2 regions of the Bacillus sp. 1NLA3E genome follow, and region 1 is predicted to be linked to the other one. Evidence: riboswitches for the same ligand, from Rfam matches in the RefSeq annotation. Region 1 holds a riboswitch; the other holds the start of a gene.

Region 1 (7,762 bases):
TTCCTGTTGAAACTGCTTCTGTTTGAGCAACTTCGGCTTCAGCAGGATCCCTCTTCTCTTCTTTTGCTTTTTTTTCGGTTTTCTCTATCTTCTTTTCTGAAGCTTTCTGAGTAGAATCAGCTGCCGTTCCACAGCCAGCTAAACTGAAGGCAAGAACAAATGCTAGAAAAAACAAAGCGACTCTATAATAGCGATTCATCAAAGCTCGCCTCCCTTGTTTTTTGTATAAAAAATGTTTAAGCGCTCTTTCTTTTTCCCATAACAATAACTGCTACCATGCCTACCATTAAGATTAGCATCCCGTAGAAAATAGTGTTGTACATATTGGTTGCCGTGTTCGGTAGAAGCTTCCCTTCTGGAGATTCTGTTTTTGCATCCTGATTAAGCGCTACTGTTGTCGGTTGTACTGCTGCAGGACTTTCGGGAGCTAAAGTAAAATTATATAATGACCCTTTTCCATTTCTATATAGCTGATATGCAACTAAAGCCTGAAGGCTTTGGCTTGAAGCAAGCATGTTTATTCCTTTGCCATGTTTCCATTCAAATCCATTATCTCCAACTTTAAATGATAAAAGGTATGATACTATGCTAGTACCACCTTTAGTAAATGTTTCTCCATTTGGATCTATACCTAAAGCTGATAAAGCAATAATCACTTGAGCTGCAGTATTGCTGTTGTCAATTTTTCCGCTCAGATAAACGGATGATAGATTTTCAACACCCTTATTCACTGCTTCGCTAACACCAGCTTGATCCTTGTATGGAGAAAGGGCTTGTAATACCATTGCTGTAATATCAATATCTGCATTTGCTCCTGACCAGCTACCATCCTTATTTTGACTGTCTAATAAATAGTTCACTAATTTTTCTCTTGTCCATGTAGCAGTAGCAGGAATTTCAAAATTCATACTATCTAACGCAATCAGTGCATAGGCAACTCCGTTCAATCCAGGTTTTACAACGTCACCAGTATAAATTGAAGAGATTAAATTGTAGCCGCCTATATTGGTTGGGTCTCCACCTGCTGCAACAATTCCTAAAATATAACCTTCTGTATCTAAAATATTTCTAATGACACCTTTCTTGTCTATAACAAGTTTTGTCACATTATCTAAATAATTTGTTGGAATACTTTTTCCTAATTGCCTTAAGACAACCGCTTCTTTTTCACCAACATATTCATCAGGGAACAAAGTCAAAGTGGTATCAATTGCATTTTGAAGCGTTTCGGATGCAATCGGTTCACTAGGTGGTTGATTATTTTCATTTCCCGTGTTTTCATTCGGTACTCCGTCCCCATCACCTTCATTATCGGATGGTTGCTCCCATGATTCATATTGAAAGGTTATTTGGTCATTAGGTTGAAGAAAATAGCTATCTGCTCCTGTAGAAGCGTATTCATCATTCACATAAAAAGCCCAGTAATATGTACCTTCTGCATTTATATTATTAATAGAAAGAAAACCATCTTTATCAAAAGACACTCTCTCTTTGCCCATTAACTTCTGTAATAATTGTAATGCGCTTACTTTACCTACGAATGAATTATATTTAGATTCGTTAATTACTTCTTTATTTTTACCAATTACTTTAATGGAAGCACTGACAGGTTTATTCCAATCCTCATAGCGGAAAGTATAATGATCTCCATTTTGAGCAGTATAACTTCCTGCACCTAAATCAGAAGAAAAACCATTTACATAAAAAGCCCAAAAATAAGTATCCTCTGGACCAGGAGCTAAACCTTTAATTTCGTCGAGCGATTTTCCCCAAGCTGTATCTGAAGTTACCAAGTCCCCACCAACAGCGCTACTCAAAATATCCAAAGCCGTTGCATTTTCCGCAATTGGAACTGGTTGATTATCCACCATAGTTCCGGCTGCCTCGTCCCCAATAACCGTTACAGACGCTTTATTCTCTCCTTCAGCCGCAAAAACTGGTGCTTGAAAGCCGCCAGCTATTAAAGAAAATAAAAACACTGCAACCAATAATACGTTCATCTTTCTACTAACCAACATATCCGCTTCTCTCCATTCTCTAAATATAAAAAATCCATAAAAAAATCCTCCCTATATTAAGGAGGAGGTTTGTTTTAGTTAAGCAGCAAACAAAATAAATGTTCCTGACTTAACACCCTCCTATCCACGTAGGCCGCTGGTGTAAAAAACAGGCAGGTTTCCTGGCTCATGATCATCACTCCCTATGCCTTCCCATCAAAAAACGACAGTGACATTTTATAGGTTGCTCCCATTTACAGTGGCGGGACCGCGTTGGCTTTCACCAAACTTCCCTATTAAGCACAAAATCTATTTTTCAATAGACCATTGCACCTGTTTATACCAATATTAATTTTATGTCACTCATCATTATACAAATTGTCCAATCATTTGTATATGTATTTGGACTTTCATTGTAATATTTTCTGATTTTTTAAAAAGTAAGTCAGTTTATGGTACAGTCCTAATTTTTCCAAAAGTAATAAAAATTTCACAAATCAACTAGCTTAATAGAGGTAAGATATAGGCAAACTAGGACTTTTAATAATAGGAGGGACATGGGATGAAAAAGGTCTATCCCTTATTCGGAATTTTAGCCCCTTTATTGTATTTAGTTGCTGTCATTATTGGTGGGTCTCAGCTCGAAAGTTACAGTCACCTTTACAATACAATTAGTGAAATAACTGCTTCTAATGTTGAATCGATTCCGAGTGTACAAATTCTTTTCGCTATCTATAATCTATTCATTATTGCATTTAGCGTTGGCATGTTTTTATGTTTAAAAACGCCAAACATGAAGAAAATAAAAACGGCTGCCCTAGCTCTTTTCTTTGTTGGATTGACAGGTGGCGGAATGTATTTTTTCCCCCAAGACCCTCGTTTTGTTGAAATGACCTTTGGAGGAAAAGTGCATTTAGGTTTGGCAAGTATTTGTTCCTTATTAACCATGTTATCAATTATTCTATTTGGGATGGGTGTGAAAAAGGAAGCAGCCCTATCCAAATTGCGGACATACTCCTACATATCCTTCTTTATCGTGTTTATTACTGGGGGGACAGCGGCAATCAGTGTAGCCAATGATTCAGATTTCGGCGGATTATTCGAGCGGCTTACGATCGGGAGTTATCTGCAGTGGGTGCTAGTCGTGTCGATCCAACTCTTTTTTCTTAACTGGAAAACCCGTAAAAGTACAAAAACCTCTAGTTTAAATAAACTTAATATATAAGCATTCAGCCGAAGAAGTTTTCGGCTGATTTTTATGTTCCTACCACTATATATGTCAACCTTTTGATTTTTTTAGTTGACAAAAAATAAACTTTCGCATTATTCTTTATCTATAAATAGATTTTGGGGGATATAGAAATGAATAAAAAACTTAGAGCAATTGATTTAACTATGGTAGGAGTTTTTGTTGCCTTAATGGCTATCGGCGCAAACATTACATCGTTTGTTCCGTTCATGGTTATTGGCGGGGTGCCTATAACTTTACAAACTTTCTTTGCGATTTTAGCTGGAGTCATACTTGGGAGCCGCCTTGGAGCGATTGCCTTAACAGTGTATACATTTGTTGGACTTGTAGGTGTTCCTGTCTTTGCTCAATTCGGGGGTGGTTTTGCTACGATTGTTAAGCCAACTTTCGGATTTATTGTTTCATATATTTTAGTTGCTTATGTTTGCGGTAAAATTGTTGAAAAGAAACAAAGTTTACCTACATTTATCACTGCAGCATTAGTTGGATTAGTCATCAACTATGTTCTTGGAACAAATTTAATGTATTATGCATACAAGTTTTGGGCTTCTGCCCCAGAAGGATTCACATATAAAATGGCTTGGATGTGGATGGTCGTTCCATTGCCTAAAGATATTATCCTAGCAGTTTTCGCCGGTATACTAGCTCATCGCCTTGAGAAAACAGTTCTTTCAAAAGGACAATTTAAACATATGAAAAGGGTCTCCTAAGATACTATCTTAGTTTGAATCCCTTCATCATACCAAAACCGCATCCCCTACCCGATGCGGTTTTTTTATAACTTCTTCGGTTCATTCATCGTTTAATACTCTAACATCTACCTCAACTGATAATGTTTGTTTCGAGGTACCGCTATACACTCCTTTAACAGGGACGATATCGTTATAATCTCTTCCGTGCCCGATTTTCACATAGCGCCAATCCATTAATCCATTATTAGTAGGGTCAAAACCTAACCAACCAACTCCTGGTACGTAAGCTTCTACCCAAGCATGAGAGGCTTGGGTAAAATCAGCGTGCCCTCCTTGCAGATCACCAATAAAATGGTAACCACTTATATATCTTGCTGGAATACCTTTCATTCGGCAAACAGCAATCATTAAATGAGCAAAGTCCTGGCAAACTCCTCTTTTCAGCTTTATTGTTTCTACTACTGTTGTATGTACGTCTGTTGCTGTAGGGTCATATGTAAAGGTTGAGTATATCGTAACCATAATATCCCTTAAAAGTTGATACACACTTCCAGAAGATTCAAGGTCCGGCAGGGTGTTTGCGAATTCCTTCATCTCAGGTGTTGGAAGTGTATATGAAGTACCTAGCAGGTATTCTGCAAAAGTATTTTCAAATAGCTCACTATAGATGATTTCTATTTCTTTTTCGAGCGGTAAAAGACTACCCTCCGTTTGAGCGATTTCATGTGTCACGACAATTGATTGTGCTTTTATGACCAACTCACGATGTGGTTTGTTAACGGTAAAGGAATGAACTATATTCCCAAAATAATCCTCATGGGAAAATAGTTCCGCTTCTGGTATGACTGAGATTATTTGCTTCACACGGGATTGCCGCGAATCGGTTCTCGGCGTTAACCGAATCTCATTGACACTGTCCTCCACTGATTCCTTGTATGTATATCTTGTTAGATGAAATATTTCTAGTCTCATACCATTTCAGCCACCCTGTTGGGAAAGCAGTCTACGACTTCCTCCCCTCTATCATAAAAAAAACATTTTTCAAGTTCCTGGCCGATGTGATTGCAGCTAGCGAGAAGTTCCGTCAGAAACGCCCGGTGCATCGGTTTTTCCTTATTGCCTAGGCAATTAAACAGCAACACTCTTTGGCGTTTGACGAGACGAATCACTTTGGTAATGTGTTCTAATTGATGCTCAACTTGAATTTCCTTTAAATACCGTTCAAGTTCTGAAAGCGAAAAAGAAATTGAACGAGGAAAAACAGTATTTAAAACAAGGAATTCAATGACCGTTTCTAGCTCCACTTGGTTTGCGTGAAATTTACGGAAGGCTTCAAAACCATCTACGCTTTCTAACACAGAATTCAAATGATAATATGCATAATCACTTTCGTTTGAATTCTCTTCTTCTAATGACAAAAATAACTTCTGGATAATCCGAACAGTATTTTCGGTTCTTTCGAGGAGCTTGCCAGCTTGGAGAAATCTCCATTCAACTTCGTGCAACATTGATGAATCTGTAACTCCATTAAAGAGTGATACCTCATTGCGAACTCGCTCCAAAAACAGAAATGGCGATTGTTCCAAGTCCTTCTTTTGTTTTTGCTCCAACAACCAAAGGTAAAAGGAGTTAATGGTATCCCACATTTTAGCCGAAGTTTGCTGTCTTACTACTCTCACATTAAATCTTGCTTGGTTTAAGGAATTGAAAATCGAGTTGATATTTTCTTGATCAATCGTCACATATTCAAGGATTTTATTGACATTTAAACACATATCATTAACTTGCTCTGAAGCAACATCACTTAGAATAGTAGAAAACCGTTCTTGAAGGTCATTCCTATTTGTCTCTTTCCCTAGGTGATTATGATGAGCATAAAGGGTAACATCCATTAAACGCGCAGTGTAATCTATTCGTTCAGTGTAACGACCAATCCAATAAAATGATTCAACCACTCTATTTAACATGTCAATTCCTTCTTCCTTTAAAGTTTAGTATAAAACCCAAGTATCTTTACTTCCTCCACCTTGAGATGAATTTACCACGAGGCACCCTTCCTTTAATGCCACTCTTGTGAGACCACCAGGAACAACCTCTATATTTTTTTCTCCCATAAATGCAAATGGTCGAAGATCAACATGTCTACCTTCAATTTTTCCGTTTATGAGTGACGGGACACAAGAGAGATTAATAGTTGGTTGAGCAATATATTTTTCTGGAGATTGAATAATTTTATCCCTAAATTCGTCTATTTCTTTATTAGTAGATCTTGGACCAATCAACATCCCATACCCGCCAGATAGGGAAGTTTCCTTTACCACCATTTCAGATAAATGATCTAATACATACTCCATATCCTTTTTTCGTGATAAAACAAAGGTCGGAATGTTATTTAGGATTGGTTCTTCGTTCAAATAAAAACGGATCATCTCGGGAACATAGGAGTATATCGCTTTGTCATCTGCTACACCGGTACCTGGTGCATTTGCAATTGTTACATTGCCAGCACGATAAGCATTCATAATTCCAGGAACACCTAATACAGAATCAGTACGAAAACTTAGAGGATCAAGGAAATCATCATCAACACGACGATATACAACATCCACCTGTTGAAGTCCTTTCATTGTTTTCAAATAGACTTTTTGATTGATGACTTTTAAATCCTTGCCTTCAACAAGAGGAATGCCCATCTGTTGTGCCAAAAAGGAATGCTCAAAATAGGCGGAGTTAAAACAACCAGGCGTTAACAGTACAACAAACGGGTCTTTTTTATCGTTTGCAGATATGCTGCGTAAACCCGATAGGAGGGAATCTAAACTGCGATCAATGGGACGGATATGATGTTGAAAAAATAAATCTCTAAATAGACGTTGCATCCAAGCGCGGTTTTTATAAACATAGGATAATCCTGACGGTGTGCGTAGGTTGTCTTCTAATACAAAATATTGTCCGGATTCATCTCTGATAAGATCTATGCCGGAAAGTGGTATATAAACATCTCCTGGAACTTTCACACCCACCATTTCTGGCAAAAAATAAGGGTTGGAAAGGACCATTTTTCTTGGAATGATTCCTTCGCGAAGAATGGCTTGTTCATGATAAATATCGCGAATAAATTGATTTAAAGCTGTTACTCTCTGTTTTACCCCTCGTTCAATCATATTCCATTCATTTGCTGGAATAATCCTAGGAATGATATCAACAGGAATAGTCCTTTCTAATGAATCTCCTTCGGCATCATCGTACAAAGTAAAGGTAACACCTTGTTTCATCATTTGTGATTGCATCGCGTGCTGTAAACTATTCAATTCATTCTCGCTCATATTAGATAGCTGTTCATGAACATGTCCATAATGATTTCGAACATCACCTTTTTCATTGAACATCTCGTCAAAATATGATGTGTAGTTGTATTTTGTAAACACGATGATCATTCCTCCATCTAATCTTTAATTTATTGAGTAAACCAATATTAATAATCGGAAATTAACACGTTAAAAAACTCAATGTCATAGTTTCTAACAAACACTACATCATTTCACTTTAAATAATCTCTAATAACGGTTATGTACTATTCGTCTCTAGTGATAATAATTAACAATCAATGTCAGCTTTCCTAACAAATGATACTCCGTTTTACAGGAACTGTCAATGTCTTTAAATTAAATTTTCTGTAAATTTGTAAATTCAAATAGATTCCCTGTTTAGGAACCTTTTGACTGAACCAAATGAATGAACAATGAAAAAAACGATCTGATTTCGGGAAATCAGATCGTTTTTTTTCGGTCATTATTACATTTTTATTTGTACAAGATGTCATC
Region 2 (7,762 bases), 540 kb from region 1:
AGTGCGGTTGCAATAAAAGCAGAAGCAAAAAATACCATCCAGATGTTAAATGACCCTTCCGCTAAACTGTTAAGACCGTTTGGCTCCTCCACTAAGCTAATCAGAAATAAAACCCCAGAACCAATTAAAAGCATATAACCTGTCATAAGCCTTGGATCTAAGGATCTGGATATCTTACTGATAAAAATAAAGCTGATTGCCTGTGAAAGAATTGCCAGAAATACATAAAGATCCCCGATTGACACCGAACCGATACTTCCATTTTTCAAAACCACTAAGGCTACTCCTGTGAACCCAAGTATTACGCCAACAATTCGAGCCATCGTAATCGAGCTTCCTAAAAAGATAATTGCTAGAATAGTTGTTAATAAAGGTCCCAATCCTAGAATAAGTCCACCATTCGAGGCAGTCGTGGTTTTAAGTCCAATCGATAAAAAGTAATGATGGCCAACAACATTAAAAATGGCCCCGATGATGATAAATTTAAATTCCCTTTTTGACGGAAGTCGTACTTTTTTCATTAAGGCAAGAATGATAAACACACAAACTCCAGCAGTAAAGATACGAAAAGCTGTCACAGTCACTGGCATAAAGGTTGTTACAATTAATTTTGTAGCGATGACATTTAATCCCCAAGCTGCCATAACCAAAATTAAGGTTAAGTAAATCAATTTCTTATTTCGTGTTACCAATACTTTCACTTCTTTCAATTCAGTTAGTTCGAGATTTTTTACATGATAATAATCATTGTAATATAAAAGTATTTAATATGGTGGGAAAATTTTTGGAAATAGATTACCTGGCAATCCATTCCTAACAGCAAAGCAAGGATATCAATTTCATCGAAGTGGTATAAATGGAAATGTAAGCGTTACATAAACATTAGCAAAAAGTTCACAGGAAGCTTAAATAAAATGAGTTAAAATAATGAAGGGTAAATATATCTGTTACGTACTTCACAAAAAATTATATTTAAAATATTATTTCTGGTCTTTGAAAGGAACTGATCAACATGTCGTTTTACAAGCCGGAACAAATTGCCAGCATTACGGTTGAGAATGGGACGAAAAAAACAAAATATCCATTGTTGAAAACTGTAATATTGGGGTTCCAGGCAGGCGCATTTATCTCATTAGGATACCTGCTTTTTATTCGTGTTACCGCTACATTAACAGGAGATTTTGCCGGGATTGGCTCTATTTTAGGAGCATCTCTTTTTCCAATCGGACTTATTTTAACTTTAATTGCAGGCGGAGAACTATTAACCGGAAATATGATGGCTGTACCATTAGCCAGGCTGGCAGGGAAAATAACTACAAAACAGCTGATCTATAATTGGTTTTTAATCACGGTTAGTAATTTTATTGGAGCTATTTTTGTAGCTTATGTTTTTGGTCATATTGTTGGACTCACCGAAACTGCTCCTTTTTTAGAAAAAACGGTAAGTATCGCAGAACATAAGTTAGATGTTACTTTTGCACAAGCTTTCTTCTCAGGAATTGGCTGCAATTGGCTGGTTGCTGCTGCAGTTTGGTTATCCTACGGTTCAGAGGATATGACGGGAAAAATTCTTGGAATTTGGTTCCCGACGATGACTTTTGTGGCAATTGGATTTCAACACGTTGTGGCAAATATGTTTGTCATTCCGGCGGCTATTTTTGCAGGTCACTTCACTTGGATTGAATATCTTCATAACTTCGTTCCTGTCTTTTTAGGAAATGCAGTTGGGGGATCAGTCTTTGTTGCCCTAGCTTATTATCAAGCATATAAGAAAAGCCTTGTGAAAATTGAGCCTCAAGTACAAAAATCAAATGTTTCTGCCATAAAGAGAGGCGGAATGTAATGACTGGGGTATCGCTCACTGCCCTATTGATCAGGTTCCTTCTAGGTGGAACCGCCGTCGTTGTCGCCACCCTTGTGGCAAGGAAGCTTGGAGAAAAGGCAGGCGGAATCTTTGCTGCATTTCCAGCTGTTTATCTGGCTGCATTACTAACGAATCGCTTGGATTTTAATGGAGAAGAGTTGATTAGTCATTCTATTCTTCTGTCCAAAGGGGCAATGATTGGCATGGGGATTAATATTCTAGTGGCGATTGTTGCTGGTTATATATTACCGAGACAAGGGTGGAAGCTTGGGCTTGTTCAAACCGTTTTATGCTGGTTTGCCGTATCGATTGTGGTCGTATTCCTCACATCACATACTTTTTAAAAGGTGGGAATCATGAATAAACATGATTTGTTAATTCGATTTTTACTTGGCGGGACTGCCGTCATGTTCAGCTATCTAGTCACGGTATTTTCACCATGGAAGATATTAGCGGGAATTTTTGCCGCGTTTCCAGCTGTAATGCTTACCGCAGTATTAATGGTCGGGATTGCATCCGGGTCAAAAAAGGCAGCAAGAATTGCTAGCGGGTCAGTATTTGGAATGATTGGTGGAGTTGTTTGCGTTTTAACGGTTTTACTGGTTTTACAAATGAGTCATCAATGGATGTTAAGCATTATCTTAGGACTGGCATTATGGCTTGGAAGCTCTATATCGATCGCCTTATTTAGAGATAAACTAAAAACCCGTGTAGTCCGGAGCAATTTCATAGGAAAAGCGGAAGCGCTTGGTAAATGAAGTCCACAAGTCATTTAGCGGCTTGAGCAGGACAATTAAAGAAAAAAGGTCTGATTCCAAAATCTGGATTCAGACCTTTTTTTAAAGTCTGTGTTAAAGCTCAATGTTGATTTTTTGCACAAAGTTGATTGAAAGCGGAAATCAACACTCTAATTTAACACAGCCTAAAAATAAATAGGCTAACGCTGTAAAATAAACTACAGTTATTATATGATCATATATATTAAAGGTTAAAGGATGAGGAATTTGAAAAAGCAGAATAAGGTAGGTTTGTTGGTTGACGTTGAGACAACTGGATTAGGTCCAGATTCTGATGAAATAATTGAAATAGCTTTAAATTTATTCTCTTATCGAGAAGAAACAGGCGAAATAATCGACATTCTAGACCAAGACTCGTTTTTACGAGAACCGCTATCTGCATCGGCCATTAGAAATTATGACAATGCTTACCGAGTTCACGGGATCCCATTTGAATTAGTTGCTGGAAAAAGCTTTTTGGATGGGAAAATTAAATCGTACTTTAGTCAATCAGATGCGGTTTTTGCTCATAATGCTTCTTTCGACCGAAGTTTCCTTTATCGAATGTATCCGGAAGTGAATGAATTAAATTGGTATTGTACGATGAGAAGTATTAAATGGAAGGGTTACGGTTTTCCGAATAGTAAGCTACTAACCTTATTGAGTGCACATAATATTACCGATTATCAAACACATAGAGCTCTTGATGATATTACCTATTTAATGGAGTTGTTAAAAAAATCAAATCCAAATGGAGATCTCTACCTGAGAGAGGCACTTGAATATGGCCCGATGCGAAGATATCAACCTGCAACAGCCAAAATAAAGAGAATCCATCTTTGATATGAAACAACTATTTTCCAAATTATTCATTTAGTTGTTGAAAAATGGAGAATATTAAGATAACATGTATGATAGTTTCAATTTGAAATTGTAATATCCAAAAAAGTTAATATTTTCGTAGTAAATTAAGGTGCCATTCGGCTTAATAGGGAATCTGGTAAAATCCAGAACTGCCCCCGCAACTGTAAGTGTGGACGAAAAAGGAGAACCACTGTATAAAAATACTTTTCCTTGAGGAGGTATATTGTACGGGAAGGTCCTTGAGTAGGACGATACACGAGTCAGGAGACCTAGCTTAATTGAAATGAGTTTCAACTTCTTCGGGGATTGAGGATGTGAAACGATAGCAACTTAAGAAACTATGTTTGCTTTCGTTTTATCCATCCAATTTTTGTTGGATGGATTTTTTAATTCCTTTGGAAACAACTAAATAATGTTTAGGAAAAGGTGCGCAATCGCTTGAATGGATTGCGTGAAAAGGGAAGTACGGTAATAATCCGTCACGGTACCCGCCACTGTAATGGTGAGTATCATTGCCTATTGTCACTAACATTTGTTGGGAAGACGCAATGATATGATGATCCAAAGTCAGGAGACCTGCCTTGACCTAGACACTTCTGTAAACCTACGGGCCTATGGGTGGAAGTGCTGATTGAATGCAATACAATGCTGTTTTGTATGTATGTATTTATTTATGCACCCCTACTTTGGTAGGGGTGCTTTTGGCTTTTAAAGGGGGGACGGGAAGTGAAACTTTTTACTTTTGCATTGTTAGCCATTTTATTAGGAATGAAACATGGTGTAGACGGTGACCATGTTGCGGCGATTGCCGATATGGTTGGGAGCGAGGAAAAAAAACGGAAACAAATTTCGCTCGGAGTGATGTATGCATTAGGGCATGGCACAATAGTGTTCTTGATTGGCTTGATATCCATCTATTTAGGTTTAGAAATGCCTGACTCAACCCGGGAAGTGATGGAGGGATTAGTATGCGTTACGCTGATTATTCTTGGGGGATTTATGATTTATTCGTTGTTTCGGCAAAAAGGAGATTACAAATATAAAAGCAGGGTACAGATTGTTTTCCAGTTTTTCGGGAAATTAATACAAAAAACAAACCTTATAGAAAAAGGTAAAAACCTTTCATCATTCAAAATAGGTATCTTAAGTGCAGCCATTATCGGAACCATTCATGGTATTGGGGTAGAAAGTCCAACACAAATAGCTGTACTTACAAATGTAAGTGGTGGTAATAATTTTGAAACAGCCACAGTTCAATTGATTTTGTTTGTAGTAGGATTGTTAATCTCAACCATGCTCATCGCCATATTACTGACTTGGGGATTTTTGAAAGCAAGGCTGAAAAAGAACCTTTTTCTTGTGCTCGGCTTTGTGACAGGGCTGTATAGTTTGGGGCTAGGTTTAAATATGCTCGTTGAGATCATAAAAGGGGGAGTTTGAGTTGAAAGGAAAGTTGCTGGTAATTGGATTTGGACCAGGTAGTTTTGATCATGTGACCGATCGGGCGCGTGAAGCAATCAAAGAAAGTAATATGGTGATTGGTTATAGTACGTATGTTGACTTAATAGAAGGTCTATTAACAGACCAGGAGATTATTAGCACGGGTATGACTGAAGAGGTGAGCCGGGCCCAGGAGGCAGTTAAGCAGGCCGAACTTGGTAACAAAGTGGCGGTTATTTCTAGTGGGGACGCTGGGGTGTACGGTATGGCAGGGCTAATCTATGAAGTGTTAATTGAAAAAGGCTGGAAAAAAGAGACAGGTGTTGAGGTTGAAATTATTCCAGGTATCTCGGCCATTAATTCCTGTGCATCCTTACTCGGGGCCCCCGTGATGCATGATGCTTGTACAATCAGTTTGAGTGATCATTTAACACCATGGAATTTAATTGAAAAAAGAATTGAAGCAGCTGCTAGTACTGATTTTGTCATCGCTCTTTATAATCCGAAAAGTGGAAGAAGAACGAGACAAATCGAAGAGGCCCAAAAAATTCTATTAAAATATCGTTCGCCTGAAACTCCTGTCGGATTAGTAAAAAGTGCGTATCGTGACCGCCAACAAGTGATTGTCACGAACTTAAAAGAAATGCTAGAACATGAGATTGGGATGTTAACAACAGTTATCATCGGAAATTCAGCAACATTTTTATATGAAGGATTAATGATTACACCAAGAGGATATCAGCGGAAATACACTTTAGGTCAAACGGAGCAACCACTTAAGCTTCATCAACGTCTGCAAAAGGATGCCGAGCCATGGGCTCTTGAACAGTTTAGCCAAGCGATAGGTCAGCAAAATGAACATAAGGCTGAAGTCTCTTTAAGAGAAATAGCAGAACTAGCTTTGAAAGCTGTTTCGAGTGAAAAACATGAACAAATTGGACTTTCTGTAACTAATCAAACGTTTGATCAAATAGAGCGTTCCGCAACTAATCAAACGTTTGATCAAATTTTCGAACTAGCTGTAAGCCCTGGTGTTGCCAATAAACAGTTCACCGCAAAGCAAATGATTATTTTAGCAGAGGTAGTCGGTGAAAAGGGGGTTATCGAATACACCCAAGATCACAATATGAAACTTCAAGTACCCACTTCAGACCCTAATCAAATCATTAAAATCCTAACCGAAGCCGGGTTCATTCTTTCGCCTGTAGGTGATGTTTTGACGGTCAAAGCGTGCGATTTTTGTGATGGGGACAAGCGAGATCCAATTCCTTATGCAGAAGAACTACAAAATCGGCTTGGAGGAATGGAACTTCCTAAAGAACTCAAACTTGGTTTTAATGGCTGCGGTATGGCGTGTTACGGTGCTGTAAAAGAGGACATTGGGATTGTCTATCGTCAAGGAGCATTTGATTTATTTATTGGTGGTAAAACTGCCGGTCGAACGGCTCATCCTGGACAAATCGTGGCTGAGGGAATTGACCCTTCCAAAATAGTGGGCATTGTTGAAAATATTATTGCTGACTATAACAATAGAGCCTACCCAAATGAGCGTTTTTATAAGTTTTTTAAACGGGTAAAACAAGTAGAAGGTTTTATTTTTGTAGATATTATGCCGAAGCTACAAATAGCAGAAGCAGCGTGTGGTGAATAATTAATAACCAAAGTGCACCAACCATCGTACAAAGGGGGAAATATTTTGCAAGCAATTTTATTTGTAGGGCATGGAAGCAGGGATTCGGAAGGGAACGATCAAGTACGCCAATTTATTGGAAACATGCGGGATCGCTTAGACGATTCATTATTAGTCGAAACCAGCTTTTTAGAATTTGAGCTACCTAATATGTATCAAGGAATGGATACATGTGTGAATAAAGGGGCTAGTCATATTGTGGTCATTCCCATTATGCTACTTCCGGCTGGTCATTCAAAGATTCATATCCCAACAGCAATAGACGCAGCACGCAAAAAATACCCACAGGTCCAGTTTACTTATGGTAGACCGATTGGGATTCATGAGGAAACCATCTCGATTTTAGCAACAAGACTATCAGAAATTGGTGAGGATATTGAAAAGCCTGCTGAAAATTCTGCTGTGTTGTTGTTAGGACGAGGTGGAAGTGACCCTGATGCCAACAGTGATTTATATAAAATGAGCAGATTGTTTTGGGAAAAAACCAAGTATGAATTAGTAGAATCGGCTTTTATGGGTGTTACAAATCCGCTTGTTAATGAGGGGATAGAACGTTGCATTAAGCTCGGGGCAAAAAGAATCGTCATTTTACCTTACTTTCTGTTTACAGGTATTTTAATCAAACGGCTCGAAAAAATGATTGGGCAATTTCAAACGAAATATCCTGGGGTAGAGTTTAAATTAGCAGGTTATTTCGGGTTTCATCCAAAATTAGAAACCATTTTAATGGATCGCGTCCAAGAGGCGCTCCAGGATGAAGTGAAAATGAACTGCGATACATGTCAATATCGAATCGATGCAATGGAGCATATCCATCATAGTCATGACCACGGGCATAGTCATGATCACGACCACGGGCATAGTCATGATCACGATCACGGGCATCACCATGATCACGACCACAAACAAAATGTAGGGCTACCGAGATGATTCTCGTTTTAGCAGGAACGAGTGATGCGCGGGCACTGGCGATAGAAATCAAGAAATCTGGGTACTCTTTGCTTTCCACTGTAGTGACTGAAAATGCAGCCAATGAATTACGACAAGCGGACATCGATGTGGGAGTGGGAAGGTTAACCGATTCAGAAATGACTAGATTAATAGACGAAAAAGGGATAAAAGTGGTAG

Evidence for each region. Region 1 has a riboswitch for cobalamin ahead of B1NLA3E_RS04715 (DUF4430 domain-containing protein). Riboswitches for the same ligand answer to the same signal wherever they lie in the genome.
Region 2: it holds a riboswitch for cobalamin, as region 1 does, so the genes downstream of both, B1NLA3E_RS02190 (HoxN/HupN/NixA family nickel/cobalt transporter) here and B1NLA3E_RS04715 (DUF4430 domain-containing protein) in region 1, are expected to answer to the same signal.

The regions. Positions count from the first base shown of each region.
Region 1 is NC_021171.1:950,108-957,869, reverse strand. It holds gene B1NLA3E_RS04720 (DUF4430 domain-containing protein) at 1-199, opposite strand, end outside; gene B1NLA3E_RS04715 (DUF4430 domain-containing protein) at 237-2,018, opposite strand; cobalamin riboswitch at 2,153-2,349, opposite strand; gene B1NLA3E_RS04710 (DUF998 domain-containing protein) at 2,560-3,222, shown strand; gene B1NLA3E_RS04705 (biotin transporter BioY) at 3,360-3,956, shown strand; gene B1NLA3E_RS04700 (transglutaminase family protein) at 4,038-4,910, opposite strand; gene B1NLA3E_RS04695 (alpha-E domain-containing protein) at 4,907-5,905, opposite strand; gene B1NLA3E_RS04690 (circularly permuted type 2 ATP-grasp protein) at 5,930-7,375, opposite strand; gene B1NLA3E_RS04685 (group I truncated hemoglobin) at 7,742-7,762, opposite strand, start outside.
Region 2 is NC_021171.1:413,929-421,690, forward strand. It holds gene B1NLA3E_RS02165 (DMT family transporter) at 1-701, opposite strand, end outside; gene B1NLA3E_RS02170 (formate/nitrite transporter family protein) at 1,013-1,843, shown strand; gene B1NLA3E_RS02175 (DUF3147 family protein) at 1,843-2,208, shown strand; gene B1NLA3E_RS02180 (DUF3147 family protein) at 2,221-2,622, shown strand; gene B1NLA3E_RS02185 (exonuclease domain-containing protein) at 2,860-3,483, shown strand; cobalamin riboswitch at 3,595-3,795, shown strand; cobalamin riboswitch at 3,912-4,102, shown strand; gene B1NLA3E_RS02190 (HoxN/HupN/NixA family nickel/cobalt transporter) at 4,231-4,944, shown strand; gene cobJ (precorrin-3B C(17)-methyltransferase) at 4,946-6,595, shown strand; gene B1NLA3E_RS02200 (sirohydrochlorin chelatase) at 6,641-7,564, shown strand; gene cobK (precorrin-6A reductase) at 7,561-7,762, shown strand, end outside.